2 regions of the Pseudoalteromonas sp. MTN2-4 genome follow, and region 2 is predicted to be linked to the other one. Evidence: predicted binding sites of a transcription regulator. Region 2 holds the regulator's gene; the other holds the start of a gene.
What was found. The regulator NrdR, encoded in region 2, represses ribonucleotide reductase genes. The targets are predictions, from matches to a motif close to AAACACNANATNTNGTGTTT.
Positions count from the first base shown of each region.

Region 1: the regulator NrdR is predicted to act here: its motif matches at 13,658-13,677, upstream of nrdA (class 1a ribonucleoside-diphosphate reductase subunit alpha).

Region 1 covers NZ_BTGK01000003.1:353,030-368,887, reverse strand. Annotated here, with positions in the region: gene ACGHEH_RS10510 (acyl-CoA thioesterase) at 1-43, opposite strand, end outside; gene ACGHEH_RS10505 (electron transfer flavoprotein-ubiquinone oxidoreductase) at 149-1,795, opposite strand; gene ACGHEH_RS10500 (electron transfer flavoprotein subunit beta/FixA family protein) at 2,080-2,832, shown strand; gene ACGHEH_RS10495 (electron transfer flavoprotein subunit alpha/FixB family protein) at 2,829-3,755, shown strand; gene ACGHEH_RS10490 (methyl-accepting chemotaxis protein) at 3,815-6,559, opposite strand; gene ACGHEH_RS10485 (TonB-dependent receptor) at 6,690-9,176, opposite strand; gene ACGHEH_RS10480 (YaeQ family protein) at 9,316-9,840, shown strand; gene yfaE (class I ribonucleotide reductase maintenance protein YfaE) at 9,843-10,115, opposite strand; gene nrdB (class Ia ribonucleoside-diphosphate reductase subunit beta) at 10,115-11,245, opposite strand; gene nrdA (class 1a ribonucleoside-diphosphate reductase subunit alpha) at 11,306-13,591, opposite strand; gene ACGHEH_RS10460 (HAD family hydrolase) at 13,949-14,593, opposite strand; gene ubiG (bifunctional 2-polyprenyl-6-hydroxyphenol methylase/3-demethylubiquinol 3-O-methyltransferase UbiG) at 14,593-15,303, opposite strand; gene gyrA (DNA gyrase subunit A) at 15,482-15,858, shown strand, end outside.
Region 2 covers NZ_BTGK01000001.1:834,285-850,142, reverse strand. Annotated here, with positions in the region: gene glyA (serine hydroxymethyltransferase) at 1-820, shown strand, start outside; gene nrdR (transcriptional regulator NrdR) at 904-1,353, shown strand; gene ribD (bifunctional diaminohydroxyphosphoribosylaminopyrimidine deaminase/5-amino-6-(5-phosphoribosylamino)uracil reductase RibD) at 1,353-2,471, shown strand; gene ACGHEH_RS04015 (riboflavin synthase) at 2,477-3,133, shown strand; gene ribBA (bifunctional 3,4-dihydroxy-2-butanone-4-phosphate synthase/GTP cyclohydrolase II) at 3,157-4,269, shown strand; gene ribE (6,7-dimethyl-8-ribityllumazine synthase) at 4,423-4,887, shown strand; gene nusB (transcription antitermination factor NusB) at 4,899-5,309, shown strand; gene thiL (thiamine-phosphate kinase) at 5,354-6,316, shown strand; gene ACGHEH_RS03990 (phosphatidylglycerophosphatase A) at 6,325-6,810, shown strand; gene ACGHEH_RS03985 (diguanylate cyclase domain-containing protein) at 6,835-9,927, shown strand; gene dxs (1-deoxy-D-xylulose-5-phosphate synthase) at 10,008-11,867, opposite strand; gene ispA ((2E,6E)-farnesyl diphosphate synthase) at 11,973-12,860, opposite strand; gene ACGHEH_RS03970 (exodeoxyribonuclease VII small subunit) at 12,870-13,112, opposite strand; gene pomA (flagellar motor protein PomA) at 13,439-14,206, shown strand; gene ACGHEH_RS03960 (flagellar motor protein MotB) at 14,208-15,137, shown strand; gene ACGHEH_RS03955 (hypothetical protein) at 15,349-15,855, shown strand.

The DNA of each region.
Region 1 (15,858 bases), on a different contig from region 2:
GTTCTGCTAAAAATCTAAAAACAAGTTCAGATTGCTGATTCATATATTTCAACCTATTACTGTAAGTAATGTTAAGTATAGTCAACAGACTGTAAAACGAAAAAAGGGCCATAAGGCCCTTGTGCAATTTAGGTATAGGAATATAGCTTTACATATTCGGGTAGTTAGGACCTCCAGTCCCTTCAGGTGTCACCCAAGTGATGTTTTGACAAGGATCTTTGATGTCACAGGTCTTACAATGAATACAGTTTTGGGCATTAATAACAAACTGCTTTTCACCTTCATTTTCAGAAATCTCATATACACCAGCAGGGCAATAACGTTGTGCAGGCTCATCAAATTTTACAAGATTAACGTTGATAGGGATCGCTTTGTCTTTTAACTGCAAGTGACAAGGTTGTACTTCTTCATGGTTAGTATTTGATAAAAATACAGAAGATAATTTATCAAAACTGAGTTTACCATCAGGTTTTGGGTAGCTAATGGTGTCACATTCACTCGCAGGTTTCATGCATTCATGGTCGAAGGTTGTGTCTTTAAATGTGAATGGCAAAGAGCCATTAAAAAAGTTTTGGTCCAGCGTGTTGTAAGCGCCACCTAATATACTGCCAAATTTATGAATGACAGGGCCGAAGTTGCGCGATTGGTATAGCTCATCATACAACCAGCTTGATTTGAATAACTCGGCAAATGTACTTAAATCAGCCGTTGGGTTTTCTTGCACTAGGGCTTCTATAATTGCATCGGCAGCTAACATGCCTGATTTCATTGCGGTGTGATTACCTTTGATTTTGGCAAAGTTTAACGTACCCGCATCACAGCCAATCAATAAGCCGCCAGGGAAATGCATTTTAGGCAGCGAATGGAAACCACCTTTTGCAATAGCTCTTGCACCATAGGCGATGCGCTCACCACTTTCTAGTGTTTCTTTAAAAACAGGGTGGTGTTTCATTCGCTGGAATTCATCAAATGGACTCAAATGTGGATTCGAGTAATTTAAGTCAATAATAAGACCCACAACGACCTGATTATTTTCAGCATGGTACATAAATGAACCACCCGTTGTATCACCGGTTAGTGGCCAACCAGTACCGTGTACAACCGTACCTTCTTTGTGCTTACTCGGATCTATTTGCCAGATCTCTTTAAAACCTAAGCCATAATGTTGTGGTGTTGAATCTTTATCGAGTTCAAACTCTTTAATTAACTGTTTACCTAAATGACCACGGCACCCTTCAGCAAACACAGTGTATTTTGATCTAAGCTCCATACCAGGCATGTAGCTATCTTTCGGCTGACCTTCTCTGTCAAGGCCCATATCACCTGTGACAATACCTTTCACTTGATTGTCTTCAATAATGAGAGAGTGCGCACTGAAACCTGGGAATACCTCAATACCCAAACTTTCAGCTTGTTCTGCCAGCCAGCGACATACATTACCCATAGACACAATATAGTTGCCATCATTCTTGAATGTCTTTGGGATCGCAAAATGCGGAATGCTGGTGGCGCTTTCTTCATTTTTGAATAGATATATTTCGTCTTCGGTGACTTGCGTATTTAAAGGTGCACCTAAATTTTTCCATTCCGGTAATAATTCATCCAGTGCTTTGGTTTCAAATACAGCACCAGATAAAATATGTGCGCCGACTTCAGAGCCTTTCTCAACAACGCAGATCATTAATTCTTGTTCTTTTTGTTTTGCTTGTTGAGCCAGACGAATTGCACATGAAAGGCCAGCAGGTCCTGCGCCAACAATTACAACGTCAAACTCCATCGTTTCGCGTTCGACCATATTATCCTCACTTATCTTGACGGTAGCGTAAACGTTTAAATGTTTTATTGTGAACTAGTTATATGACGCAACCTTGATCTTGACCGCTATTAAATGACTCTGAACACATTAAAATGGCTGACGGATTGCCAAATAAACGTTTATTTAAATATTAAGTTTTTTATAAGTTAATCTAAGGTTATTTTAGGTTGACGTTTACGTCAACAGGAAGTAGGCTGATTACATTAAATAAATGTATTGACGTTAGCGTCATCTTCAAGAATTAACCAGATCATGGAGTAACTATGAAAGTACTTGTGCCAATCAAACGCGTGATTGACTACAACGTCAAGGCAAGAGTAAAGCCTGATAACAGTGATGTTGATCTAACGAACGTAAAAATGGCAATGAACCCTTTCTGTGAGATTGCGGTAGAAGAAGCCATCCGATTAAAAGAAGCTGGCATTGCGACAGAAGTGATTGCTGTGTCTATTGGTGATAAAGCTTGCCAAGAGCAGCTTCGTACCGCACTAGCACTAGGTGCTGACAAAGCCATTCAAATCGATACAGATGCAAAGCTTGAGTCGATTCACGTTGCTAAGCTGCTAAGTAAACTTGTAGAAGAAGAACAACCTGAATTAGTTATTTTAGGTAAGCAATCGATTGATTCTGACAACAACCAAACTGGTCAAATGCTTGCGGCATTAACAGGTCGTAGCCAAGGCACATTCGCTTCAAAAGTGGTTGTTGAAGGTGGTAAAGCATTAGTTACTCGTGAAGTTGATGGTGGTTTACAAACTGTGTCTCTATCACTTCCAGCAGTTGTTACAACAGACTTACGATTAAATGAACCCCGTTATGCTTCTCTTCCTAACATTATGAAAGCAAAACGTAAGCCATTAGACGTAATTTCAACTGACAGCCTAGGTGTTGATTTAGCACCTCGAACTGAGCTTTTAAAAGTTGAAGAGCCAGCGAAGCGTGAAGCAGGTATAATAGTTGAAGATGTAGCAGAGCTTGTCAATAAATTAAAAACTGAAGCTAAGGTGATCTCATGAGTGTATTAGTAATTGCAGAGCACGAGCAGGGCGCTCTTAAACCTGAAACAGCTAAAGTTATCAGTGCAGCTGCAAAGATTTCAGACAATATCACTGTGTTAGTTGCAGGCCATTCAGTAGCAGCTGTCGCTGAATCTGCTGCTAAAATCGCAGGTGTTACGTCAGTAATTGTTGCAGATAAGCCTGTGTTTGAACATCAGCTAGCAGAAAGTACCGCGGACTTAGTTGTAGAGCTTGCTGCTGATTACTCACATATTCTAGCGAGTGCTTCAACTACAGGTAAAAACACTTTACCTCGTGTAGCTGCTTTACTTGATAAGTCGCAGATTTCTGAAATCATTGATGTTATTGATGCAGATACTTTCAAGCGACCAATTTATGCGGGTAACGCAATCGCAACGGTTAAATCTTCTGAAGATAAAAAGATTATTACAGTGCGTGCAAGTGCATTTGATGCGCAAGGTGAGCAGGCTGCAGTTGCAGTTTCATCTGTTGAAAGTGGTGCTGATAATACTCTTTCTGAGTTTGTTTCAGTTGAGCAAACTGAATCAGAGCGTCCTGAATTAAATGCAGCACCTGTCGTGATTTCAGGCGGTCGTGGTATGCAGAATGGCGAAAACTTTGCACTACTAAATGGTATTGCAGATAAATTAGGCGCTGCGATTGGTGCTTCACGTGCTGCGGTTGATGCTGGCTTTGTACCAAATGACATGCAGGTAGGTCAAACAGGTAAGATTGTTGCGCCTGACTTATATATTGCAGTTGGTATAAGCGGTGCAATTCAGCACTTAGCAGGTATGAAAGACTCTAAAGTGATTGTTGCTATCAACAAAGATCCGGATGCACCAATTTTCCAAATTGCTGACTATGGTCTAGTAGCAGATTTATTTGATGTGTTGCCTGAACTAGAAAACGCATTATAAGAACAACGATAGTTTCTGGTTGTAAAGCCGCGCTCCATTTCATGGTCGCGGCTTTTTTATTACACAGTAAATTGGCTGACTAAAGCTTTCAAGTGCGAGGCTTGTTTGTCTAAAGACGCGCCAGCATGACGGGTTTGCTCGACAAGTGAGTTGTTTTGTTGAACACTTTGGTCGAATTGTTTAATGGCAATATTGATTTGTGATACACCATTTGACTGCTCACTACTTGATAATGCAATGTCATTCATAAGATTCGACAGAGTCTGTATGCTACTTACAATATCATGTAAGGTATTGCCAGATTGCTCAGCAAGCATCAAACCATTTTCAACCTTATCGGCACTGTCTTTCAGTAAACCAGAGATTTCTTTAGCAGCATCTGAGCTTCGTTGTGCTAACTGACGCACTTCAGCGGCAACCACAGCAAATCCTCGACCTTTTTCACCTGCTCTCGCGGCTTCAACGGCGGCATTGAGCGCAAGTAGATTAGTTTGAAATGCAATGCCATTGATTACATCAATGATATTAGAAATTTCATTTGAACTATCACTAATAGCCTTCATTGCAATTACAGTGTTATTGACTAACTCTCCACCTTCAATGGCTTGTTGGTCGGCATTTTGTGCGTGTTCATTTGCGGTTTGTGCATGTTTGGTATTACTATTGACTTTATCAGTCACTTCACCCATAGATACGGTAGTTTCTTCAATTGAAGCCGCTTGTGATTCTGTGGATGAATTCAACTCCTGTGTTGACTGACTTATTTGCGCTGAAGCATTCGCTACCGTATTAGCTGTTTCATTAATTTCGGTGACCATAGCAGCAAGATTTTCAATACTTTGGTTTACTGAGTCTTTGAGACTTGCAAAATCACCAGAGTAGTTACCATTGATTTTTTTAGTTAGATTGCCTTGCTCCAAGGCATTCATGACAGCGATACAAGATTGTAACGGGGTAGAGATTGCATCTAGCGTATCATTAATTGATGAAACAATGTCTCTATAAGCTCCTTGGTGTAACTCGACATCAGCACGCTTTGATAGCTCACCAGAATTAGCAGCACTAGCTAACATTGAAGTGTCATTTAAGAGCAAGTTAATGGCATGAATACTAGTTTCAAAACTGGTCAGAATTTTCTCAAAATCGCCTTTGAATTGTGATTTATCAACATTGGGTAATTGTCCAACGGCAATATTATCAAGGTAGCTAGACGTGAGTTGGACTGGCTGTATGATTGCATCAAGTGTTTTGTTTATCCCTGTGATAATTGATTTAAATTCTCCATTATGTGCATTGCTATCTGCGCGATTAGAAAGCTCACCTGCTAAAGCTGAATTTACTAAATACGTAGAGTCAGAAATTAGTAACTTAATCGCTTTTGCGCTTTGTTCCAAAGATTGCTTTATCTTTAAAAAGTCGCCTTGGTAACTCCCTTCAATTTTATTTGGTATTTCACCACGTGAAATGGCTGTAAGATATTTTTCTGTTTGCATGACTGGAGATACAATGGCATCAAGCAAGCGGTTGATGCCTTGGCTTAGTGTCAGCATAAAGCCGTTTAGGTTGTCTACGTCTAACCTGGCGTCCAATTGGCCTGCTACCGCAGCATTAATAATGTCGTCTACTTTATTTTCTGTGTTTCTCTGTCCGGTTAGATCATTGAGTTCAACGACCACACCAATTACATCACTAGCATTATTTAAAACAGGGGTCGCTGTAATATTTAGGTAAACATGCTCTACATTCATTTCGAATTGAACTTGTTGGCTTTTAGCTTGTTCAATTTGTTGTTCATACTTACTCGACAATATTTGAATAATATTAGAGCCAATCAGTGTTGAAGGACTGTTGATTAAACTCTGATAGCGATTTAATAGTGTATTTGTTTCATTATTAGTGTAAATAATTTCATTATTTGCTTTGTAAAGTAAAACTGGGGAAGATGCCTTGTCTAGTGCTTGTTTAATTCGGCCGCTTTCTTCAGCTTGTAATTTTTGCAGGAGCATTTGTTGGGTCAATTGCTCATTAGCTTCACGAATGTTGGTTTGCATCTTATCGAGCGAAGTAAGTAAAGCGCCAATCTCATCTTTACTAGTTGAGTTGATGCTGTTTTCTAAATTACCGTCAGATATTTCAGTTGCAACTTGTGACGCTATTTTTATAGGCCGAGTGATCCAACGCTGAATTAACAATGCCATTATCACGATTACTATAAATGAAACAGCTAGGATGATTACAGTGCTTTCAAAAATCGCAGTTTCTTTTTCATCACGCAGTCTTTTTACTGCATTGTCAACATACTTATCTATGGATTGATTGAGTTCTTTTAGCTGAGTTGCAGCTGCTCTATCTATACCTTTAACGGCTTTGTCACCTGCTTGCGTATTGTAATTCGCATTTTCAAAATCAGACAAACCAATACGATATAATTCGCCAAGCTTATTATGCTCAGTTTTAAATTTATTAAGTTGTGACCGAATAGCTTCTGGCAAATAGGCTTTTGCCATAAGCTCAGAAGTTAGGTTTTGTACAACCTTTTCTTGTTCTGTAAATTGCTTTAAATATTTCTCGAATTGATCAGGGTTTTCACCACGAATAAGAATATTTTTCCACTCTTGGACCTGAGTTTTGAAAGTATTTAAGATGAGGTTAACTTTTAATTGTGCACTTAACTCTTCTTCTATTAGAACATCATATTCTTTTGCAATATATTTAACAGAGTTAATCGCGAACATTGCACTGAGAAGTACTAAGGCTAATCCACCAAAAACTGTGCTGAGTAACTTGGCTTTAACAGTCTTCATCTTCACTCCCTAAATTTATTTCAGTATTATGAAGGCTAGTGAAATATAATATTAATTCAATGTTTTGTAAGGAATAAAATAAAAAAAAGGCCAATAAATTGGCCTTTTTTTTAGTGTGATTACTTTAAATTTAGAAGAATGCTCTGACACCTAATTTAAAGTTTCTGCCAGGAAGCGGTGCTTGCTCTTTAATTACAGAGGTATGAACGAAGCCTAATTCATCTGTTAAGTTATCAATATTGAAATAAGCCATTACGTCATTGCCTGCAATATCAAAATCATACTGCATACTTAAATCTACTAATGTATAACCAGTTGTCTTACTCTCATAAGACGTAATGTTATTTTGACTTGCGTAACGCGTCACAGTTAAGTCAGCAACTAAATTGTCGAGTGCGTATTCGTACTTAATTCCAATTTTATTGCTTGGAATACGAGGTAAATAACTTGAGTCTTTTAGTTTTGCCGTAATTGAATCAGCAAATAGCTTAACCGTGTTTTCTTCATTCAGCTTGTAGTGAGTATCTAGTTCAAAACCATATAGCTCAGCATCTTGGCTCTTGAATTGGTATACAGGTAACGCACCTTCATGCTCATGATCTGCTTCTTCAATACCGTGTTCAGAAGAATAAATTAGGCCTGTATTTTCTTGGTAATAATAGTTTTCTACATCGTTATAGAAGAAGTTTAGTGTGTAACCAAAATCACCAGTGAACTTTCTAAAGCTGAGGTCAAAGTTTGTCGAAACTTCTTGCTGAATGTCTTCTGGTTCGAAGTGGGCTTCTCCATCTTCTAAATGATAACCAAGACCTAGCTCATAAGTGCTTGTTGCGATATGGGTACCGTTAGAAAGTAGTTCAGCGGTTAAAGGTGAGCGTTCTGAGTGTGACAAGTTAACAGCAATGTTCTGACCTTCTGCATAATCATATACACCACCAATTGAGAAGCTCATATTAGTTTGGTTTAACTCATATGCAAATAAACGCTTTTCTTCATGCTCTTCGTGATCGTGATCGTGATCGTGATCGTGATCGTCATGTTCTTCGTGTGATTCCTCAGAGATGACACTAGAAAGTTGGTAATCTTCAATTCGAGCACCAAGCTCAAGGGTAAAATCACCAAACTGCTTTTCTTCTAAAACATAAAGTGCATGACTCGTTGTTTCAGTAGCTGGTGTAAATGCTTCAGCACCTTGTGCTTCATAATCACTATCAGAGAAATGATAACCAACAATCCCATGCCAGCCAGCAAGTTTATGCTCAACACTCGTTCTCAATTCAGACGTTTTATTTTTGAAAGTTGTGCCTACAGCGCCACCTTCAATCTCACTGTGTTGATAATCTGTGAAACCTGCTTTCACATTGATGTTTTCAATGTAATCGTTGTGAAGTGCGTAATTTAAAAGTGCTTGCCAACGGTCTTGTTTTACTCGTGCAAAAACACTTTCTTCGTCATGGACTTCGTCTTCATGAGATTCATGTTCACCCTCTTCATGGTCATGGTCATGGTCATGGTCATGGTCGTGATGAGCGTGGTTATGCGCAGGAATTCCATAGTCTGTATCAATTCTGCCAAATGAGAAGCCCACGGTCAGGTGGTCATTTACATAACTTGTACCAAAATTAACTTGTTGAGAGTCGATGAATGTATTGGGTACTGATTTTAAAAGTTCTTCGTGTTCACCGTGCTCTTCATGTTCACCGTGCTCTTCATGTTCACCGTGCTCTTCATGTTCACCGTGCTCTTCATGTTCACTATGTTCTTCATGAGAAGGGTATTCAGGAGAGTCATAATCTTTACCATTTCTTACTACACCGTCAAAATGGAAATTGAATCCATCTTTACCTGTTTCGAATAAGGCAGCATAAGTATTTGTATTTGAGACAGTATCAAAACTATACCCAACGGCACCTGTTGACGTCTCAATGATGTCTGTCGGAATACGGTTATCTACGACGTTTACAACACCACCTATTGCACCAGAGCCATAAAGTAGGGTTGCTGGGCCACGTAATACCTCTATTTGTTCGGCAGATAAGCTCTCATTAGTTGTCGCATGATCTGGGCCAATTCTTGACGCATCACTGCTATCTAAACCATTTTGCGTAATTTTTACTCTTGGACCATCTAAGCCACGAATAATTGGGCTAGAAGATACTGGCCCAAAGTAGCTAGCATTAATACCTGGTTGGCCTTTAAGTGTCTCGCCTAGAGTTGGCTTAGCTTGCTTTTTCAATTCATCGCCAGATAGAACTGAAACAGGTGACGCCATTTCTAAATTATTTTTATGAAGGGCAGAGGCATAGACAACAATGCTTTCAACTGAACTAGGCTCTAAAGACACTAGTACGTTACCTTGATCTGCTTTGATATCAATTCGCTGGTCGATGTAGTTGTTTTTAGTGATGTGTAGCTGACTATCAGAATCAGTATTGATGCTAAATTTACCAAACCTGTCAGTAATAACAGATTGTTTTTTACCATGTAGGTGAACTTTAGCACCAGATATAGGTTGTTTGTTTGAGTCAATCACTTTGCCAGTGATTTGCGCAGCATATACATTGCCTGCAGACAAAGCTGTCAGAATTGCAGTCGCAATTATAGAGTGTTTTTTCATCTTAGTACTTCATTAATGTTCTCAGTTATGGTTATGGTATAACAACACTATGCTTGCGATCAACGAATGTTATACTGTAGCTTTGTTGAATTATCGCATTTTTGACCTAAAGTTAGTTCATTAGGGATAGGAGTATCTGATGAGCAAACCTTTTGTCTTTAAAGCAAGGTTAAAAGTGGCGGATCTTTTTCACCATGCAAATCATATAGAAGTGTTTACAGCTGCTGTTGCAAAAAGAGAAAGTCTAGAGCACTTTTTACTTAGGATACTAGGGTTTTGTGCACTTTCTTATAATCAACGTACTTTTTTGAATCAAAAGTCAGACAAATCGTATCCGGATGTTTGGTGTGAAAACGATGAGCAAAAGATTGTCTTAGCTTTATATGTGTCAGAGTTAGACATAAGCGAAATTACCCGACTATGTAAACTTTATAATAGACTTTTGATTTTAACTATCGATGGTGAGAATTGGTACAAAGAAGTTTCATCACACTTAATACAACACCACAATATTAGTATTTTTAGCATTAAAGCTAGCTTCTTAGAAGATCTAAAAACAAATCTAACCAATAGTATGCATTGGGACATTTTAATTGAACAGAATTCGATGAGTGTGAGTGATAAGTCAGGTTATTATCAAACAGAAGTAAAACAACTTTGTTAAAACTAAAGTAATGTGATTGAAATATCAGTTAAAGGTTTAGAGCAACACATTAACACTTCGCCATCTCTTACAAATGCTAACGGCTCTTGGTTGTAAATCACTTCACCTGAGTTAAGTTTGGCTCTACATGCACCACAAAAGCCTTCTCTACATTGATAAGTAACTTCAATATTTGCTTTTTCGAGTGCATCTAGTATTGAAGGGCACTGAGCCGTAAATGTTAGCGGCTCAGAATGTTCTTCAATAGATATTTTAGAACTGGGTTTCGAATTCATTATAAATCGAAATCACCAAAGTCAGATGCATCGACTTGAGAGTCGATTTGGCCGACTAGGTAAGAGCTGATCTCTGCTTCTTGCGGAGCCACTTGCACGTTGTCTGATACCAACCAGGCATTGATCCACGGGATTGGATTGCTCTTAGTCTCAAAAATAGGCTTTAAACCAACAGCTGACATACGTGTGTTAGTAATGTATTCAACATATTGGCAAAGGATGTCTTTGTTTAGACCAATCATAGAACCATCTTTAAACAAGTATTCAGCCCATTCTTTCTCTTGCTGTGCAGCTTCTTCGAACATACGAATTGCTTCAGCTTCACATTGCGCTGCAACAATAGACATCTCAGGATCGTCTTTACCTTCTTGCATAATATTAAGAATATGCTGTGTACCAGACAGGTGAAGGGCTTCGTCACGAGCGATAAGCTTAATGATCTTTGCGTTACCTTCCATTAGTTCACGCTCAGCAAAAGCAAATGAGCAAGCGAAGCTGACGTAGAAGCGAATAGCTTCTAAAATGTTTACAGACATGATGCAAAGATAAAGTAGCTTCTTAAGCTCAAATAAGTTAATTCGAACTTCTTCACCATTAATTACATGCTTACCTTCACCGTAAAGGTTATAAATTGATACCTTTTCGATTAGTTCGTCGTAATATTTAGTAACCGCATCAGCACGCTCATTGATTTTGTCGTTGCTTACGATGTCGTCAAAGATAACTTCAGGTGACTGCGTTACGTTACGAATAATATGTGTATATGAACGGCTATGAATTGTTTCACTGAACGCCCAAGTCTCAATCCAAGTTTCAAGCTCTGGGATTGAAACGATAGGCAATAATGCAACATTCGGCGAACGGCCTTGTACACTATCTAGCAATGTTTGATATTTCAAGTTGCTTAAAAAAATGTGTTTTTCATGCTCAGGTAACGCTTGGAAATCTAAGCGATCTTTAGACACATCAACTTCTTCTGGACGCCAGAAAAAAGAGAGCTGTTTTTCAATTAACTTTTCAAAAATAGGGTATTTCTGCTGATCATAACGTGACACGTTTACAGTTTGACCAAAAAACATTGGTTCTTTTAACTGGTCGTTATGATTTCTGCTAAATGTAGAATAAGACATATTTTTTAATACTCGATAACGCAAAAAAGTGAGTAAGTACAATGCTTACTCACGTCTTAATTAAATTTTACACGCGCCGCCTTCGCAGCCATCATCTTCAATTTCTGGTTTTAATTCGTCTTGAGAGTCTGAGGCACCATCACGTGTATTGTGATAATAAAGTGTCTTAACACCCAACTTATAAGCAGTAAGTAGGTCTTTAAGAAGCAGCTTCATTGGTACTTTACCACCTTCAAAGCGAGTTGGATCATAATTCGTGTTAGCAGAGATAGTTTGGTCGATAAACTTCTGCATGATACCTACTAGACCAAGATAACCGTCATTCGAAGGGATATCCCAAAGTAGCTCATATTGATCTTTTAGCTTTTCGTACTCAGGTACAACTTGCTTCAAGATACCATCTTTACTTGCTTTAACACTGATATGGCCGCGAGGCGGCTCAATACCATTTGTCGCATTTGAGATCTGTGATGAGGTCTCTGATGGCATCAGTGCCGATACAGTCGAGTTACGCATACCATGCTCTTGAATGCTTGCGCGCAGCGCATCCCAATCAAGACGAAGTTCTTCGCTACAAATGTTATCTAGGTCGCGCTTGTATGTATCAATTGGCATAATACCTTTTGAATACGTTGTCTCATTGAACTTAGGACATGCACCGCGCTCTTTGGCAAGTTCATTTGAAGCTTTCATTAGATAGTATTGAATCGCTTCAAATGTGCGGTGTGTTAGGTTATTCGCGCTGCCATCAGAGTATTTAACGCCATTTTTGGCAAGATAATAAGCATAGTTAATTACACCAATACCTAGCGTACGACGACCCATAGTTGCAGTGTGAGCAGCAGGAACTGGGTAGTCTTGGAAATCTAATAGATTATCAAGTGCACGAACAGCAAGTTCAGCTAACTCTTCAAGTTCATCTAGAGATTCAATTGCGCCAAGGTTAAACGCTGATAGCGTACATAGCGCGATTTCACCTTCTGGGTCATTAATGTGTGAAAGCGGCTTTGTTGGCAGCGCAATTTCAAGACATAAGTTAGACTGACGAATAGGTGCAACCTTTGAATCAAACGGACTATGCGTATTACAGTGGTCAACGTTTTGCAAGTAAACACGGCCAGTACTCGCGCGCTCTTGCGCGAACATAGAGAATAACTCAATCGCTTTAATGCGCTTTTTACGAATAGACTCATCTTGCTCGTATTGCGTATATAATCGCTCGAACTCTTCTTGATCTTCAAAAAATGCATCATAAAGGCCCGGCACATCTGACGGGCTGAACAATGTGATGTAGTCGTCTTTGATAAGGCGAGCGTACATTGTTTTGTTGAACTGCACACCGTAATCTAAGTGACGAACACGGTTTTCTTCAACACCACGGTTGTTTTTAAGTACCAGTAGGTTTTCTACTTCTAAATGCCAAAGCGGGTAGAATAGGGTAGCAGCACCACCACGCACACCACCTTGTGAACAACTTTTAACAGCCGTTTGGAAGTGCTTATAAAACGGAATACAACCTGTGTGGTAAGCTTCACCGTTACGAATTGGGCTGCCTAACGCACGAATGCGACCAGCATTTATACCGATACCAGCACGTTGGCTGACATATTTAACAATTGCTGATGAAGTCGCATTGATTGAGTCTAAACTATCACCCGTTTCAATTAATACACAAGAGCTGAATTGACGCGTTGGTGTACGAACACCTGCCATGATAGGTGTCGGTAATGAAATCTTGAATAAAGATACCGCATCATAGAAACGTTTGATGAAATCAAGACGTGTTTCTTTAGGGTAATCTGAGAATAAACTCGCAGCTACAAGAATATATAAGAACTGAGCACTTTCATAGATTTCGCCAGTTACACGGTTTTGTACAAGGTACTTACCTTCTAACTGTTTCACCGCTGCATAGCTAAAGTTTAAGTCACGGCTGTGATCTAAGTAGTTATCAAGCTCATCAATTTCTTGCTCGGTGTAATCGATAAGAAGGTGTTGATCATAACGCTTTTGTTCAACCAGCTTCGTAATGTGGTCATATAAACGTGGTGGTTCAAATTGGCCATATGCTTTTTTCCGCAAATGGAAAATAGCTAGACGTGCAGCAAGATACTGGTAATCCGGAGAGTCTTTATCGATCAAATCGGCAGCAGCTTTAATGATAGTTTCATGTATATCTTCAGTACGGATCCCATCATAAAATTGAATGTGTGACTTTAACTCAACCTGAGAAACTGAAACATTATCTAAGCCTTCTGCAGCCCAGGTAATGACGCGGTGAATTTTATCGAGATCGAGCGGCTCTTTGCGGCCGTTTCTTTTACTGACAGATAACTGTTGGTTCATAGCTGTGCCTGTAATCCTTCGGATTGAATATTTAAAAAATAATTGGCGAAAAAAAGCTCAGGTTTTGACCACTATATATGGTGGTTCTTCTGATTGGGATCACAAGATAGTGGGGTTCAATTTAATTTGCAATAGAAAGGTAAATGCACAAATGTGGATAAGTTTGGGATAAATAAAAAGTGTTAGTAACTATTAACCTTTTGAGGTTTGACGCAAGTAACCTCAGCAGGAAATCAATAAAAATGATGCGATTTTTAAAGAAAATAAAAAAAATTTTAGAGTGTTTTCTTAATGAGCAGCTTGAGGTGATGAAAGAGCCAAAACACTAGATATAGTGTTTTGGCGTAAATATGAGCACTAGATATGGTCAAGCACTAAAAGTGGGTTAGTTAAATTTAGATCTGCTTGCCAACTATACGCGTCTTCAAGACTTGGGATATATCCCCATAAAGCGCAAGCAGAAGTCATCCTTGCCGCTTTTGCTGCTTGAATATCTCGTTGTGCATCACCCACATAAAGACATTCGGATGGATTAATACTTAATTGTTTCGCTGCGTATAATAATGGCTTAGGAGAAGGCTTAGCTTCATCTAGCGTATCTCCACAAACAATAACTTCAATTTCTTTGAGTGCTGAAATTTGCCTAACAAGGGGTAAAGTCAGGAATGTAGGCTTATTAGTCATGATTGCGACTTTTATATCATCTTTATGCAAAGACTGAATTAATTCTGGTACACCATCAAAGCAATCCGTATGTACTGCAATATTGGCTTCATAATAGTCAAGTACATCCTGTCTTAAGCGAGCTACTTCAAACTCATCGAGCCGACTACCAAATCCAACATCTAAGAGCGCTTTTACGCCATCAGAAATAGCAGGGCTATATACATCTCGCGAAACGGCAGCAAGGCCATTTATCTCAAGAACGTGGTTTAAAGCTGCTCCTAAGTCGTCAGTGGTGTCGAGTAGGGTGCCGTCTAAATCGAATATGACAGCATTCATTAATCAAGTTTCTCGAAATGAAGTAAGTAATTCACACTGACATCATCAGTTAAGGTAAATGTTTTATTGATTGGGTTGTAATTGATCCCCGCACTGGCGCGAACTTTAAGGCCTGCTTTTTCAGCCCAGCCAATTAAAACAGAAGGGCGAATAAACTTATCATGCTCATGTGTACCCTCAGGTACCATTTTTAGAATTTTTTCTGCACCGACTATAGCAAGTAAATACGCTTTAATCGTTTTGTTTAAAGTTGAAAAGAATACACTTGCGCCAGGCTTTGCCATTTGTGCAGCAGCTTGGATAATAGATTCAGGGTCAGGAACGTGCTCAAGCATTTCCATGCACGTTACGACATCAAATTGCTCAGTATTGTTTGCTGCAAATTCCTCTGCTGGTACTTTTATATAGTCAACTTTTAAACCCACTTCTAAAGCGTGCAGTTTTGCAACATTGAGTGGCTCTTGGCCTAAGTCTATACCGGTCGCTTTGGCCCCAAGTTTCGCCATGCTTTCAGTTAAAATACCGCCACCACAGCCGATATCGACAACTTGTTTATCAAATAAGCCATTAGATTTGTCATTAATAAAATCGAGACGTAACGGATTAATATTATGAAGGGGTTTAAATTCTCCTTCTGTATCCCACCATCTTTCTGCGATGCTCTCAAATTTCGCAATTTCTTGTGGATCTACATTCTGATGTTCGGTCATAAAAAACTTCCTCGTGAATCTGAGCGCATTTAAATTAGATTATTTCAAAATCACACGGATTTTGCGCCTGTAATAATTATAAATCTGTGTTAGCATGGGCGTTGATATTAATAATAACTTAATCTCTAGGGCACTTGATAGTGTTAATAGAGATAGACTCTGAAGGAAAGTGCAATCAATGACTGATCTCGCCAATGAAATCCTCCCAGTCAATATCGAAGACGAGTTAAAAAATTCATACCTTGACTACGCGATGAGTGTAATCGTAGGTCGTGCATTACCAGACGTACGTGATGGTCTAAAACCTGTTCACCGTCGTGTATTGTTTGCCATGAATGAGCTTCGTAACGACTGGAATAAGCCTTATAAGAAGTCGGCTCGTGTTGTCGGTGATGTTATCGGTAAATACCACCCGCATGGTGACAGTGCTGTATACGACACGATTGTTCGTATGGCTCAGCCTTTCTCTCTACGTTATATGCTGGTTGACGGTCAAGGTAACTTTGGTTCTGTTGACGGTGACTCAGCCGCTGCGATGCGTTATACCGAAGTACG
Region 2 (15,858 bases):
CCTTAACGAAGAAACTGGTGAGATCGATTACGCACAGGTTGAAGCATTAGCACTTGAGCACAAGCCAAAAATGATCATCGGTGGTTTCTCAGCATACTCAGGTATCGTTGATTGGGCTAAATTCCGTGAAATCGCTGACAAAGTAGGTGCTTACCTATTAGTTGATATGGCACATGTTGCAGGTCTTGTTGCTGCTGGAGTTTACCCAAGCCCAGTACCTCACGCACACGTTGTAACGACTACGACGCACAAAACGCTAGCGGGTCCTCGCGGTGGTCTTATCATCTCAGCTTGTGATGACGAAGAAATCTACAAGAAACTAAACAGCGCAGTTTTCCCTGGCGGTCAAGGTGGTCCTCTATGTCACGTTATCGCTGGTAAAGCGGTTGCTTTCAAAGAAGCATTACAGCCAGAGTTCAAAACTTACCAAGAACAAGTTGTTAAGAATGCACAGGCAATGGTTGCTGTTCTTCAAGAGCGTGGCTATAAAGTTGTTTCTGGTAAAACAGACAACCACTTATTCTTATTAGACCTAATCGACAAAGACATCACAGGTAAAGATGCTGATGCGGCACTTGGTCGTGCAAACATCACTGTGAACAAGAACTCAGTACCAAACGACCCACGTTCACCGTTTGTAACGTCTGGTCTTCGTATTGGTTCTCCAGCTATCACGCGTCGTGGTTTTAAAGAAGCTGAATCAGCAGAGCTTGCAGGTTGGATCTGTGACGTACTAGACAACATCAACGATGAGTCAGTACAAGCAGAAGTGAAAGAGAAAGTAAAAGCTATCTGCGCTAAATTACCAGTTTACGCGTAATTTCGCTCACAAAATCAAAGAATTTTGTTATGATAAAGGCCGCATTTGCGGCCTTTTTTATATTTTTTCACAAGTGATTATCTATGCATTGTCCATTTTGCACCGCTAAAGAAACAAAAGTCATTGATTCCCGTTTAGTCGGCTCAGGCCATCAAGTCCGTCGCCGCAGAGAATGTGTGTTATGTCATGAGCGCTTTACGACGTTTGAAGGTGCTGAATTAGTCATGCCGCGGGTAATTAAACAAGATGGTTCTCGAGAGCCATTTAATGAAGACAAATTACTAAATGGTCTGCACCGCGCGTTAGAGAAACGCCCAGTGAGCACTGAGCAAATTGAAGAAGTTGTGCATCAGATTAAATCACAAATTCGCGCTACGGGTGAACGTGAAGTGTCAAGCCATATGATAGGTGAATGCATTATGGAAGCGTTGAAAAAGCTCGATAAAGTGGCCTATGTCCGCTTTGCCTCCGTATACCGCTCATTTGAAGATATCAGAGAGTTTGGCGAGGAAATTGCGAGGCTTGGAGATTGATGTTTAGCGAGCAAGATAAAGAATTTATGCAGCAGGCCATCGCACTTGCTGCTAAAGGCCGTTTTACTACCTCACCTAACCCTAATGTAGGTTGTGTGATAGTAAAAGACGGCGATATAGTTGGTCAGGGTTACCACCAAAAAGCGGGTCAAGGTCATGCTGAAGTACACGCATTAAAGATGGCTGGATGCAAGGCTAAAGGCGCTACCGCTTATGTTACCTTGGAGCCATGTAGCCATTATGGTAGAACACCGCCTTGCGCAAAAGGTCTAATCGACGCTGGCGTCAGCCGCGTTGTTGCTGCCATGGTTGACCCTAACCCAGAAGTCGCAGGTCGCGGCCTGCGCATGTTAGAAGAGGCAGGCATTGAAACCGCTTCTGGTTTGTACGAACAGGCTGCAAGAGATTTAAATCCTGGTTTTCTAACTCGAATGGAAACGAGTTTACCCTATATAAGTTGTAAATTGGCTGCGAGCCTAGATGGCAAAACAGCATTAAAAAATGGTGAAAGTAAGTGGATCACCTCAAGTGCAGCCCGTCAAGATGTGCAGTTTTTACGTGCTGAGCACTGCGCTGTGTTATCGGGTGCTAATACTGTACTGTTTGATGATGCTAAATTGAATGTACGACTTTCAGCAGAGCAGCTTGAGCTTGCTGAAGGGTTGTCAGTTCGCCAACCTACTCGAGTCATTATCGATTCCCAAAACCGTTTGTCTCCAGACTTAGCATTATTTTCAATCAATAGTCCTATTATAATTTTAAGAACAAAAGCAGATACAGCACACCGGTGGCCAGAACATGTCACAGAGCTGGTGGTTGGTTCCATAAATGGTAAGGTTGATATCAAAAAAGCGTTAAAGCAATTAACTGCGCATGGTATCAACAGTGTATTCGTTGAAGCTGGTGCGACGCTTGCGGGTAAGTTTCACGAATTAAATCTTATCGATAATTATATTCTTTATTTAGCACCTAAAATCATGGGTCAAGACGCGCGAGGTTTATTTAACGTGCCAGAGTTGAAGAAGATGTCAGATGTACAGAGCCTACAATGGCACGATATTAAGCAAGTTGGCGATGATATTCGTTTGACAGCACGCAAAGTAGCGCAAAAAGGTTAAGTTTTATGTTTACAGGCATCATTGAAGCAACCGGTAAGTTGACTGAGTTGACACAAAATCAAGGCGACCTAACGGTTCGTGTAAGTAGCCCAAATTTAGATATGGGCGATGTACAGTTAGGCGATAGCATTGCTACAAATGGCGTGTGTTTAACGGTTGTTGAAAAATTTTCTGATGGTTTTCGTGCCGATGTTTCAAATGAGACCTTGAAATTGACGCAATTTGCTCAATATAAGCTAGGGCAAACAGTTAATTTAGAAAAAGCATTACAACCTATTTCGCGTTTAGGTGGTCATTTAGTCTCAGGTCACATTGATGGCATTGCGACAGTTGTGGCGATTACACCTAATGCCCGCGCAACAGAATATTGGTTAGAAGCGCCCAGTGAGCTGATGAAATATATCCCATACAAAGGCTCAGTAGCCATTGATGGTATCAGCTTAACTGTAAATGAAATTAAAGATTGTCAGTTTAAGCTGACAATTGTGCCGCATACAGCACAAGAGACAACCATTGCTGAATTTAAAGTGGGCAGTAAAATTAACTTAGAAGTGGATCAAATTGCACGTTATTTGGAACGCTTAGTACTTGGAGCTCAAGAGCCTGCACAAAGCTCTACTCTCACAATGAACTTATTGGCAAACGCAGGCTTTATTAAGTAGCGAATTAATTAAACAGGTAAATTATGAACTTGAACAGCGCACAAGAGATCATCGAAGACATTAAAGCCGGTAAAATGGTTATCTTGATGGATGATGAAGACCGAGAAAATGAAGGTGACTTAATCATCGCAGCCGAGCATATTTCAGCGGACGCCATAAACTTCATGGCAACCCACGGCCGTGGTTTAATTTGTTTAACTATGACTCAAGAACGTTGTCAGCAAATTGATTTACCGTTAATGGTGAGAAATAACGGCGCGCAATTCTCAACTAACTTCACAATGTCTATCGAGGCGGCAAAAGGCGTCACTACTGGTATTTCTGCCGCTGATCGTGCTCGTACAGTACAGGCAGCAGTGGCTAAAGGTGCAGTGCCAACAGACATCGTGCAGCCAGGTCATATTTTCCCAATTATGGCACAACCTGGTGGGGTATTAACTCGTGCTGGTCATACAGAAGCAGGCTGTGATTTAGCACGTTTAGCAGGTTTAGAACCCGCTTCAGTCATTGTTGAAATCTTAAACCCAGACGGTACTATGGCTCGCCGCCCTCAGTTAGAAGTGTTTGCTAAAGAGCATGGTTTAAAAATTGGTACTATCGCCGACTTAATTGAATACCGTAACTTAAACGAAACGACCATAGAAAAAGTTGCGCAGTGTAAATTGCCAACTGAGTATGGTGAATTCGATCTAGTTACTTACAAAGACACCATTGATAACCAGCTTCATTATGCTTTACTCAAAGGTGAAGTTTCAGAAAGTGATGCAACGCTAGTGCGTGTTCACTTACAAAGCACCTTTAATGATGTCTTACTATCTGACAGAGGCGCTGATCGAAGCTGGAGCTTACATGGTGCGATGAAGCACATCAGCGAAAATAACGGTGTGCTAGTTATTTTAGGTAAACAGGAACAAACTGAAGACATCGAGCACATGGTAAAAGCATTTGCTGCGCAAGATGCGGGCGAAACTGTGAATCAGCGCAAGTTCCAAGGTACATCTCGTACTGTTGGTGTTGGCTCGCAGATCTTAGCTGATTTAGGCATTCAAAAAATGCGCCTAATGAGTATGCCGAAAAAATATCATGCACTTTCAGGTTTCCACCTAGAAGTCGTTGAATACGTAGAGCCTAAATAATTGAATGAAAAAGCCCGTTGATGACAGCGGGTTTTGTTATTTGGGGTTAACCAAAACTGTGCTATTATGCGCGCCAATTTGGCAATTGCTTATTGCGTACTCGGCGCACTTTGATTGCAAAGTACGAAACATTAAGAAGATTAGGACCATCTAATGAAGATTATTGAAGGTAACAAATACGCTCCTGGCAAAAAATTTGCTATTGTTATTTCACGTTTTAATGATTTTATCGGTAGCAGCTTACTTGAAGGTGCTGTTGACGAGCTAAAGCGTGTTGGTGGTGTTAAAGAAGAAGACATCACTGTGGTATATGTACCAGGTGCGGTTGAGTTACCATTAGCAGCTAAGCGTTTAGCGATGAAAAAAGAGCACGATGCAATCATTGCATTAGGCGTTATCATCCGTGGTGGTACACCACATTTCGACCTAGTTGCTAACGAGTCAAACAAAGGACTTGCAAGCGTTTCATTAGACTATGATATTCCGGTAGCATTTGGTGTATTAACCACGGAAAGCATTGAGCAAGCCATTGAACGTGCGGGCACTAAAATGGGCAACAAAGGCGGCGAAGCAGCCCTTGGTGCACTAGAAATGGTGAACGTGCTAGAGCAAATTTAAGAGGATCCTCAGTGAAACCAGCAGCAAGACGTAAAGCACGTATATTAGCGCTTCAAGCCGTATACTCTTGGCAATTAAGTGGCAACCCGATTGCCGATATTGAGCAACAAATGTTGATCGAGAATGATGTATCTAAAGTAGACGTAGAATACTTTAAAGATCTTGCTCGCGGTGTTGCAGTAAATGTAAAGCAATTAGATGAACTTGTTAAGCCGCATCTTTCTCGCCCGTTTGAAGACTTAGATGAAGTTGAGCGTGCAGTATTACGTTTAAGTGCATACGAACTTAAGTTCCGTGAAGATGTACCTTACAAAGTAGCAATCAATGAAGGCATTGAGCTTGCGAAAATCTTTGGTGCAGAGGACAGCCATAAGTTTGTGAACGGTGTTTTAGACAAAGCCGTAAAAGCAGTTCGCAAATAAAGGCAAACAATTTGGAGAGCCGGCTTAGGCCGGCTTTTTTATGTATGAAGGAATTTGAGTTAATCAATCGATTTTTCACCGGCCGTGGCATTACTCGACGTGATGTAGACTTAGGCATAGGTGATGATTGCGCCCTAGTTACTATCCCTGAAGGCTGCCAATTAGCGGTCACCACAGATACGCTGGTTGAAGGCGTTCATTTTTTTTCTGATATTTCCCCTAAAGCCTTAGGACACCGAATTTTAGCGGTAAACTTAAGTGATTTGGCTGCAATGGGGGCAGAGCCTGCTTGGATCTCTATTGGCTTGACGTTACCTAACGTTGACGAAACTTGGCTGGAACAGTTCACAGAAGGTATGCACGATATTGCCGAATACTATAATGTACAGCTGATCGGTGGTGACACCACGCAAGGTCCATTAACGATTACTGTATGCGCTAAAGGTATCGTACCAAAAGGCAAAGCATTGACCCGAAGTGGCGCTAAAGTAGGGGATTGGTTATATGTGACTGGCGACCTTGGAGATGCAGCTTTGGCAATCGAAGCACGTAAACAAGGCTGGGAACTCAGTGATGAAGACCGCAGTTATACTCAGAAAAAGTTTGATTACCCCGCACCCCAAGTTGCAGCAGGTCAGGTTTTACGTGGTTTGGCGAATTCAGCCATTGATATTTCTGACGGCTTACTGGCCGATTTAAATCATATTCTGACCCACTCAGGTGTTGGAGCAACTATCCATGCTGATAAAGTGCCGCTTTCACATGCGCTGAAAAATTTGCCTGATGAAGAAGTACGTTTAATGCTGGCAATGGCCTATGGCGATGATTATCAGTTGTTGTTTACCGTGCCTGATAGTAATAGAGTAGCAGTAGAAAAGCGCTTGGCAGAATATGGGGTGACACCTACCTGTATCGGGCAAATTAACGCAAATGCTGGCGATGTGTCGCTACTTTATAAAGATAAACCTTGGCCATTTCCCGCAACTGGCTTTGAACATTTTAGTTAGGAGTCAGTTTGGCTAAGCAGTACAAATTTGATATTCGTAAACCTCACCAATTCTTTGGTTTGGGTTTTGGTTTAGGGCTAGCCCCATTTGCCCCAGGTACATTTGGCACTTTAGGTGCGCTACCTCTTATTTTCATTACAGCAAGTTATCCATTATGGTTGCAGTGTGTTTTTGCAGTTGTGATCAGTGTATTTGGTATTTGGGTGTGTGGACAAACGGCAAAAGACGTCCAAGTTCATGATCATCCTGCAATTGTCTGGGATGAAGTTGCTGGCTTTTACATTACCATGATAGGCGCAGCGTTATCTTGGAAGGCGCTCCTAGTTGGCTTTTTATTATTCCGATTTTTCGATATTGCCAAACCAGGTCCTATCAGAATGTTAGACAAAAAGCTGCATGGTGGCTTTGGGATCATGGCTGATGACATTTTAGCGGGTATTTTTTCGTTGATTTGTGTACAAGCTTTGTTTAAAACTGGTTTCTTAGTAGCTTAATCAATAAAAGATTGTGAGTGTATGATCAAAAAAACCTTGCTAGTGTCTTGGCTGTTTATACTGATGAGTTTTTCAGTATCTGCTGCCATCAATGACTATATTGTGAAGCAATGGAATGTACAAAATGGCTTACCCTCACAATCAATTAAAAGTTTGGTGCAAGACCAGCAGGGTTATGTATGGCTTGGCACTCAATTTGGCCTCAGTCGGTTTGATGGCTATCAATTTCGAAATTTTACAACACAAAACACGCAATTCTTACAAACTAACGCCATTCATAAATTACTGTTAGATAGGCATGGTAAGTTATGGATAGGCACCAAGCGGGGTCTTCATCGCTTAAACCCCCATACGCTTGATGTTCAGTCATTTAATATCAAAGGACCTATCCTCGATATTGTTGAGGACAAGCAAGGTGACATCTGGGTTGCAGGTAATGGCTTATTTTACATTGGCAATGACCAACAAGCACAACGTGCATTTGATTCAGCAGAAGACAATAAAAAGTTTCCTGTTAACCGCATTAATCAGATTGTAGGTAGTGTGTCTAAAATCGCCCAAGGTACCGATGGTTTATGGTTGGTAAATGAGCGTAATCTTTTAAAAATTACCAAATCAGCTACTAATCGCAGAGACATATTTCGTCTTGAGCTTGGTTTCAGGTTAGCCTTACCAGAACAATTAGCACAAACAATCGTGCATGATTTGGCATGGATTGAAGGGCGCTTGTATCTGGCCTCTGAACTCGGTGCTTACTTCTTAGATATAGACCAAGTGCTGAGACGTTATACCGAGCTTGGTAATGGTGCTGTATATAAATTTATGTACGACTCAGATACAGGGTTATGGGCATCTACTTCAACTCGTTTGATGTTCAGAGAGGGGATCTCTGATTGGCGTTATGTCGAACCAATTCATGCGGATCAGTCGATTTGGTTTTCAGACATGTTTAAAGACTCAGAAGGAAATATTTGGTTAGCCAGTCTGAACGAAGGGCTTTGGTTTGCGCACACAGGTAATATTGCGCGACACATGATTGATGGTAACAGTCAGCAAGGTATAACGGCAACGACCACAGATAACCAAGGTCGAACTTGGATGGCATCAAGAAGTGGTGTTGGTTACTTGAATAATGATGAATCATTGCAAGTAGTTATTACTCCTAAAGAGCTAAAAAACAGCACAGTATACGAGCTTGAATTTAGTGGTAATAGCTTGTTCATAGGCACTGAACGAGGTGCCATGATTTATGAGCAAGGGGTGCTACAGTTATTACCGTTTCGAGAGTTACGACAAACACCTGTGTTAGCCATTACACCGTCGCAGCGTGGCGGAATGTGGATAGGTACGGGTAGTGGTATGTATCGTCTTGAGTACTCGGGTTTAACACCGTTTGCTTACAATGCATTTTTAGGTAGTCAGTTTGTCACGTATATCAATGATCAGCCAAATGTCGGGTTTATAGGCACCAATAAAGGAGCTTATCAATTTAATCAAAAAGGCATTGAAAAGCTAGGTGGTCAAACTTCTCTAGAATCTGCTTATGTTACCAGTATTTTATACATCCAAGGTGTGGCTACTTTAGTTGGCTCTTGGAATGATGGGTTATTTTATCGAACAGCAAAGGGCGATTGGTATCAGCTTGATGCCTCAAATGGCTTACCTCATGGGTCAATTTCCTCGCTCTATTATGACCAGCAACAGGCGCTTATTTGGGTCAGTACTCGAAAAGGTGTGTACCGTTTGCCCGCTGCGCAATTTACGCATCCAATAAACAATTTAAAAGTTGAGCAGGTTATTAGCCAATTTGACCGTCAGCTCGATGGCAAAGTCGGTCGTTGCTGTTCTGGTTTCGGTGGTGATGCAGTATTAGAAAAGCAAGGCGCGATTTGGTATCCAAGCTCTCAAGGGGCAGTTGAAATTCCCAAGAATGTTGAGCTATTTGGTTCTAAAGACTTATCACCAAAACTGGAAGAGGTGATCACACAAGATCGAGCGATAGTCTCAAGCAAATTTGCAGAGTTGCTTAAACTTGATACCAGTGAACGCGATATCACGATTAACTACACTGCCATAGACTTTTATGCGCCAGCGAGTATCGAGTTTAGATATCGTTTAACTGGTAAAGAAAACACTGAATGGCGAGAAGTATTTAATCGTCGAGAAGCGATATATACGAACTTAGAGCCGGGTGTATATAACTTTGAATTACAAGTTAAGCGCAAAGGTGAAGGCTGGCAACAAGCTAGAAGCATTACACAGCGTATTGAGATCCCTAGACGCTTTGATGAAACGGTATACTTTAGACTGTTAATTACGCTAGGGTTTGTTCTACTGTTTTACGTATTCTTTTGGATCTTTAGAGCCCAAGAGCGACGTAAGCAGCAAGCGCTTGAATCTTTAGTGGCAGAGCGCACTATGGCACTGCGTCAAGCGAATGACAAGCTTAACCAAGTCAATACTCAGATGAAGCTAGTTAGCCATACAGATGAGCTCACAGGCCTTAAAAGCCGTCGTTTCTTATTCGATCAACTCCCTAAAGATGTTGAGCACTATCAGCGTAACTCAAAGTCACTACAGCAACAAAATAAGCGTCTTGTACTACTAAGCGTTAATGTTGACAACTTCAGTAAAGTGAATGATGCCTATGGTCCAATTGGTGGTGATAGTTGTTTACAGCAGCTTGCCACCTTATTGAATACAAGAACACAAGGGTCAGATTATGTGGCACGTTGGAGTGGCGACGAATTCTTATTGTTGCTTCGCGATTTCAAGCGTGACGCAGTTGAAAGTTATATAAAAGAGCTTTGCCGTGCTATAGCTGAGTGTGACTTCCAATTACCGAACGGTAAATCGATTAATATGACGGTTTCTATGGGGTGGTCATTCTATCCCTTACCTTTGCTTGGTGGGCAAGTGATCAGTTGGGAAGCCTCTGTTAATTTGGCGGATGTTGCACTTCATCAAGTAAAGCAACGTGGCGGTGATGGCGCAGCAACCATTACATTTGATGATCAGTTGGATGCCTTTGAGTTTGAGCAAACCAGTAACGTTGAATCACAATTACAAACCTTACAGGCAAATGGGCTCGCAGATGTGAAAATTTGGATGCGTTAGTTGCAATAAGGATTATTTGTCAAAATTATAAAGCATAAATAAAAGGAGCTTAGGCTCCTTTTATTTAACGTTGGAGATTATCAAAGTAGCGCTTTAATTCTCTCTTCGATTGAATTAGCACATAAGCCCATTTCTGCATGGATTTCGTCTTGTGTACCATGCTTGATGAATTCATCAGGGATACCAAATAACGACACTGGCGTTTGTATACCCTGTGTGCCAAGAAACTCCATCACAGCACTGCCAGCACCACCAGCAATGGCGTTATCTTCAAGACAAACAAATCGATCGTGAGTTTTGCTCAGCTCAACGAGCAGTGTTTTATCAAGCGGTTTAACAAATCGCATATCCACTAGGGTTGCATTTAAGTTTTCAGCGGCTTGCTTGGCATTATGAAGAAGTGTACCGAAACTTAAGATAGCCACTTTCTCACCTTCACGGATCACGTTGCCTTTGCCAACTTCAAACGCTTGCATCTGCGTTTGTACATCTCTATCACCAGCACTACCTCGAGGATAACGCACAGCAACAGGTTGGTTACACTGGTAACCAGTGTAAAGCATCTGACGACATTCATTGGTATCACTTGGTGCCATGATAATCATGTTTGGAATACAGCGCATAAAGCTTAAGTCATAAGCACCTTGGTGCGTTTCACCATCTGCACCTACAATTCCCGCGCGGTCAATTGCAAACAGCACAGGTAAGTTTTGTAGCGCAACATCATGAATAAGTTGATCATAAGCACGCTGCAAAAAGCTTGAGTATATAGCAACAACAGGCTTGAGACCCTCACATGCGAAACCTGCACCAAGGGTAACAGCGTGTTGCTCAGCAATAGCAACATCAAAGTACTGCTCAGTAAACTCCTTCGAGAAGCGTACCATACCTGAGCCTTCTCGCATGGCTGGCGTAATCGCCATAAGCTTAGGGTCTTGTGCTGCCATATCGCATAACCAATCACCAAATACCTTAGAAAAAGTAGGGGCGCTAGGTTTAGATTTTGGCAAACTATGCACGCTCGGGTCGAATTTTGGCACACCGTGATAACCAATGGGATCGGCTTCAGCTGGCTTATAGCCTTTGCCTTTTTGCGTTTTGATGTGCAAGATTTGAGGGCCTTTCAGGTTGCGCATATTTCTTAGCGTATCAACCAGCATATTAACGTCGTGACCATCAATTGGACCAATATAATTTAAACCAAGCTCCTCGAAGAAAGTGCCAGGTATAACCATACCCTTTAGATGCTCTTCCATACGGCTAGCTAGTTCTTTCACTGTCGGCACACCAGAAAGAATTTTCTTACTGCCTTCGCGAATATTAGTATAAAAGCTACCAGAAAGAATGCGTGCAAAGTGGTTGTTAAGTGCGCCTACGTTTTCAGAGATAGACATCTCATTATCATTTAAGATTATCAGCATGTCGGATTTAATATCTCCGGCATGGTTCATGGCTTCGAACGCCATACCTGCAGTGATCGCACCATCACCTATCACTGCAACGGTTTTACGACCTTTCCCCTCTTTTTGCGCGGCAATAGACATACCTAATGCCGCTGAAATCGAGGTACTTGAATGGCCTACGCTGAAGGTGTCGTATTCACTCTCCTCACGATAAGGGAAAGGATGCAACCCATCTTTTTGACGGATCGTATGCATAGCATCACGACGGCCAGTTAAGATTTTGTGCGGGTAAGCTTGATGACCCACATCCCAGATTAATCTATCTTCAGGTGTGTCATACACGTAATGTAAAGCAACAGTCAATTCGACGGTGCCTAAACCTGAAGCCAAGTGACCACTGCTCTGAGAAACCGAATTAAGTAAGTAATCTCTTAATTCGTCGCTCAACTTACCCAGTTGGGGCTGTGGTAATTGACGTAATTGCGCCGGTTCATCAACCAAGGCGAGTAATGGGTACTTGCTACTGTCCAGTTTCATTCTTTCAACATGTGTCCTACGCAAACCTTGTCCGATTATATACAAAGGTTTACTTAATTTTTATAAATTTTATTCTATTCGTCGTCAATACGTCATGATTGAGTATTAGTGATCACGCTCAATTATATATTTCGCAAGCTCTGCCAATACATCGGTATTATGAGGTATTGTATCAAGTGCAGACAGGGCATCTTCGACCAATAGGTGTGCTTTTTGTTTTGCACCATCTAGTCCTAGCAAAGCCGGATAAGTTGACTTGTGATTATCTAAGTCTGAGCCTTGTGGCTTTCCTAATACGGCGGTATCACCTTCGATATCTAAAATATCATCTTGTACCTGAAAAGCGAGCCCAAGCTTTCTACCGTATATATCGAGTGCAGTAACTATTTCTTGTTCTACATTTGGCGCACATAACGCCCCTAATTGAATGGCACAATTTAACAATGCGCCGGTTTTAAGTCGATGAATACGTTCAAGCTCTGCAAGGGTAATTGACTTTTCTGTTGCTGAAATATCAAGAGCTTGTCCACCCACCATGCCCTGCAAACCAGATGCAACGGCAAGGGTATTAATCATCTTGATTTGTTGCTTTGCTGGTACTGAAAATTCATGTTCACTTAAAAATTCAAACGCTAAGGTTTGTAGCGCATCGCCTGCTAAAATGGCCTGTGCTTCATCATAAGCAATATGACAAGTCGGTTTACCTCGACGCAAGTCATCGTCGTCCATAGCTGGTAAGTCATCATGGACCAATGAGTAGCTATGAATACATTCAATCGCAGCTGCGGCGACATCAAGGTCAGCTTCTTTAGCACCTAACAGTTTGCCTACAGTGTAAACCAAAAAGGGTCTTAATCTTTTACCGCCATTATTGATGCTGTAAAAAGTTGCTGACTTTACGGTTTCATCGGTGTCTAACGCCAAAGAGAAGTAGTTACAGATGTAACTGTCTAAACGGTTTTGTGCCGTATTTATATGCTCGAATAAATTCACTGCGGGGTCTTAATCTAATTGATTTGGCATTGGTGTTACTGGTGTCTCAGGGTCGTTGCCCATCAGGATTGAGACTTTTTGCTCAGCGCTGCTTAACTTTTCATTAGAAGCATTGGCTAATTGAACACCACGTTCAAATTGCTTTAAAGATTGCTCTAAAGTTAGGCTACCTTGTTCCATAGCCTTTACAATGCCTTCTAGTTCGGCCATTGCTTCTTCAAAACTTAGATTTTCAGGTTTTTTTGCAGCCATAGTACATCTTGCTCAGCAATTTATTTTAAAGGTAGCAATTTTAGGGGGATTAGCGACTCAGGTCAAAGCTTGTTACTGGCAATCGTGGCGGATCAGTTTATTTTTTGCCTTATGTGGGCGTTAATCGAATTTTAACAACGTAATTGAGTTAAGATATTCAAGATGTTGCCGATAAAAGTCTTACTGAAAGCTAGGCTTTTCACTGTAACATAGGCATAAGGTTTGCAAATATTCTAATTAAGCATGATATTTGTAGTTGCCACTCAAAAAATTGACTTAGAGTGTCATAATAAAAAAGTAATGATAAGTATTCTCTGGAGGGGATAGTGGATTTAGCAACCGTTATCGGAATAGTAGGTGCAATAGGTTTGGTCATCATGGCGATGTTCATGAGTAGTAATGGTGACTTGGCCATGTTTGGTGATGGCCCATCTACCGTCATTGTATTCGGTGGCTCTATTTTCATCGTACTTTCGAACTTCACCATGGGCCAATTCTTAGGCATTGGTAAAGTTGTTGGCAAAGCCTTTATGTTCAAGATTGAATCTCCAGAAGAGCTAATTGAGAAAGCAGTTGAATTGGCTGACTCGGCTCGTAAAGGTGGCTTTTTGGCTTTGGAAGAAGCAGAGATACCCAATGCTTTCATGCGTAAGGGCGTTGATATGTTAGTAGATGGTCATGATGCTGATGTTGTACGCGCCACTTTATTAAAAGACATTTCACTTACTACCTCTCGACACGAACTAGGCGCTAACTTATTTAAATCTTTGGCAGATATTGCACCTGCGATGGGGATGATCGGGACGCTAATTGGTCTAGTAGCCATGTTATCAAACATGGATGACCCAAAAGCGATTGGTCCAGCAATGGCGGTAGCACTACTTACAACGTTATATGGTGCGTTTCTTGCAAACGTAGTTGCTATTCCTATTCAGGCGAAACTTGAATTGCGTAAAGATGAAGAAGAACAAAATCAACGCTTAATCTTGGATGCAATTTTGGGTATTCAAGATGGTCAAAACCCGAAAGTAATCGAAGGTATTCTGAAGAACTACCTACCTGAGTCGAAACGCGGTAGCGACAAGGAGGAGTAGTATGTCAGACGAACAAGAATGCAAATGTCCCCCCCCCGGGCTACCCGCTTGGATGGGAACATTTGCTGACCTAATGTCACTCTTGATGTGTTTCTTCGTTCTGCTGTTGGCTTTCTCTGAAATGGACGTGTTGAAATTCAAACAAATTGCAGGTTCGATGAAGTTTGCTTTTGGTGTGCAAAATAAAATCGAAGTAAAAGACATTCCCAAGGGTACCAGTGTGATAGCTATGGAGTTCACACCAGGTAAACCAGAGCCAACTCCCATCGAAACTATTCAACAGCAGACGGTAGAGATGACGCAGCAAATGTTGGAGTTCCAGGCAGGTGATGAGGCTTCAGCAGGTGGCCGTCAAGAGCAACGCGGTAATAAGCGTGGTGGTGAATCGCAAAGTACTTCACAAGAGCAATCTATGGAGCAGGCTATTTCAGCAGCCGATCAAGAGCAAGTGAACGAATTGGTTAAGAAAATAGCCCAGCAAATGGAAAAGCAAATCATGGATGGCGCAATAGAGCTTGAGTCTCTAGGACAACAGATCATTATTCGTATTCAAGAAAATGGGGCTTTCCCTTCTGGTAGTGCTTTTTTACAGCCGAAATTTAAGCCGATAATTCGTGAGATTGCTGAGCTGTTAAAAGATGTACCAGGAGAAATTACTGTGTCAGGTCATACTGATGACTTTCAGGTGACCAATGAGCTTTATTCTAATAATTGGGATTTATCTGCAACCCGTGCAGTAGCTGTGGCAAGTGAAATGGTAAAAGCTCCAGATTTTGACAAAAATAGAATGGTTGTTGTTGGTCATGCTGATACGCGCCCGCTAGTGCCGAATGAGAATGACACAGATAGACGCCGTAATCGCCGTGTTGAAATCTCTATTTTACAAGGTAAAGCGAAAGAATCTGATCCTATCGAACTGCGTGGTAATTAATTTTTCATTCTTTAGTATGTATTTCTTGATAGATGGTTGGAATTCAGCTAATTTGAGTATGAATCATTTATCAAGGAGAAATACGATGCCTATTCTAAGTAAATACGCTTACATGCCAGGTAATAATGGCGATGGTGCTGATGATAATGATGAGCCACCAAAGTCTGAAGAAAAGTAGTTAGATTAATCATCTCAAGATTAACTTCCTAGTATGTCATTAGATTTAAACAGTACTTACTTTAATCAATTTTTGTTATTAGTAAGAGACCACGCGACGTTACTGACGTTTATTTCGGTTGCTCTGTTTGCATTATTAAGAGATGACAAAGCCCTTAGATATGCGGCACTGTGTGCCGCATTTTATGTGATTGGCTATTTCTCTTTCTCTTTGATCAAGCAAGTTGATGCTGATTTATATGTCATCCGTTACGTCTATTGGGCATTGAGTGACATCGTTTTTATGGCTATATTGGCTGTCTGGGCATTGAAAGACAAAGTGTATTTATGGCAAAGCGTATTGGCACAACTCATTGTACTTCCTGCGCCTATTATGCAGTTATTTAGATTGGTAGATAGGCACTATCTCGATTTAAGTTACTCGACCTATCTTTATAAAAGTATTTTACCTTTAGTGAATATTCTCACCGTCATCCTGTGCTTTCTGCCCGTGATGTATCTATTAAAAAATCGAGTAAACCAAATTCAAGTGAAGGGCTAGTAT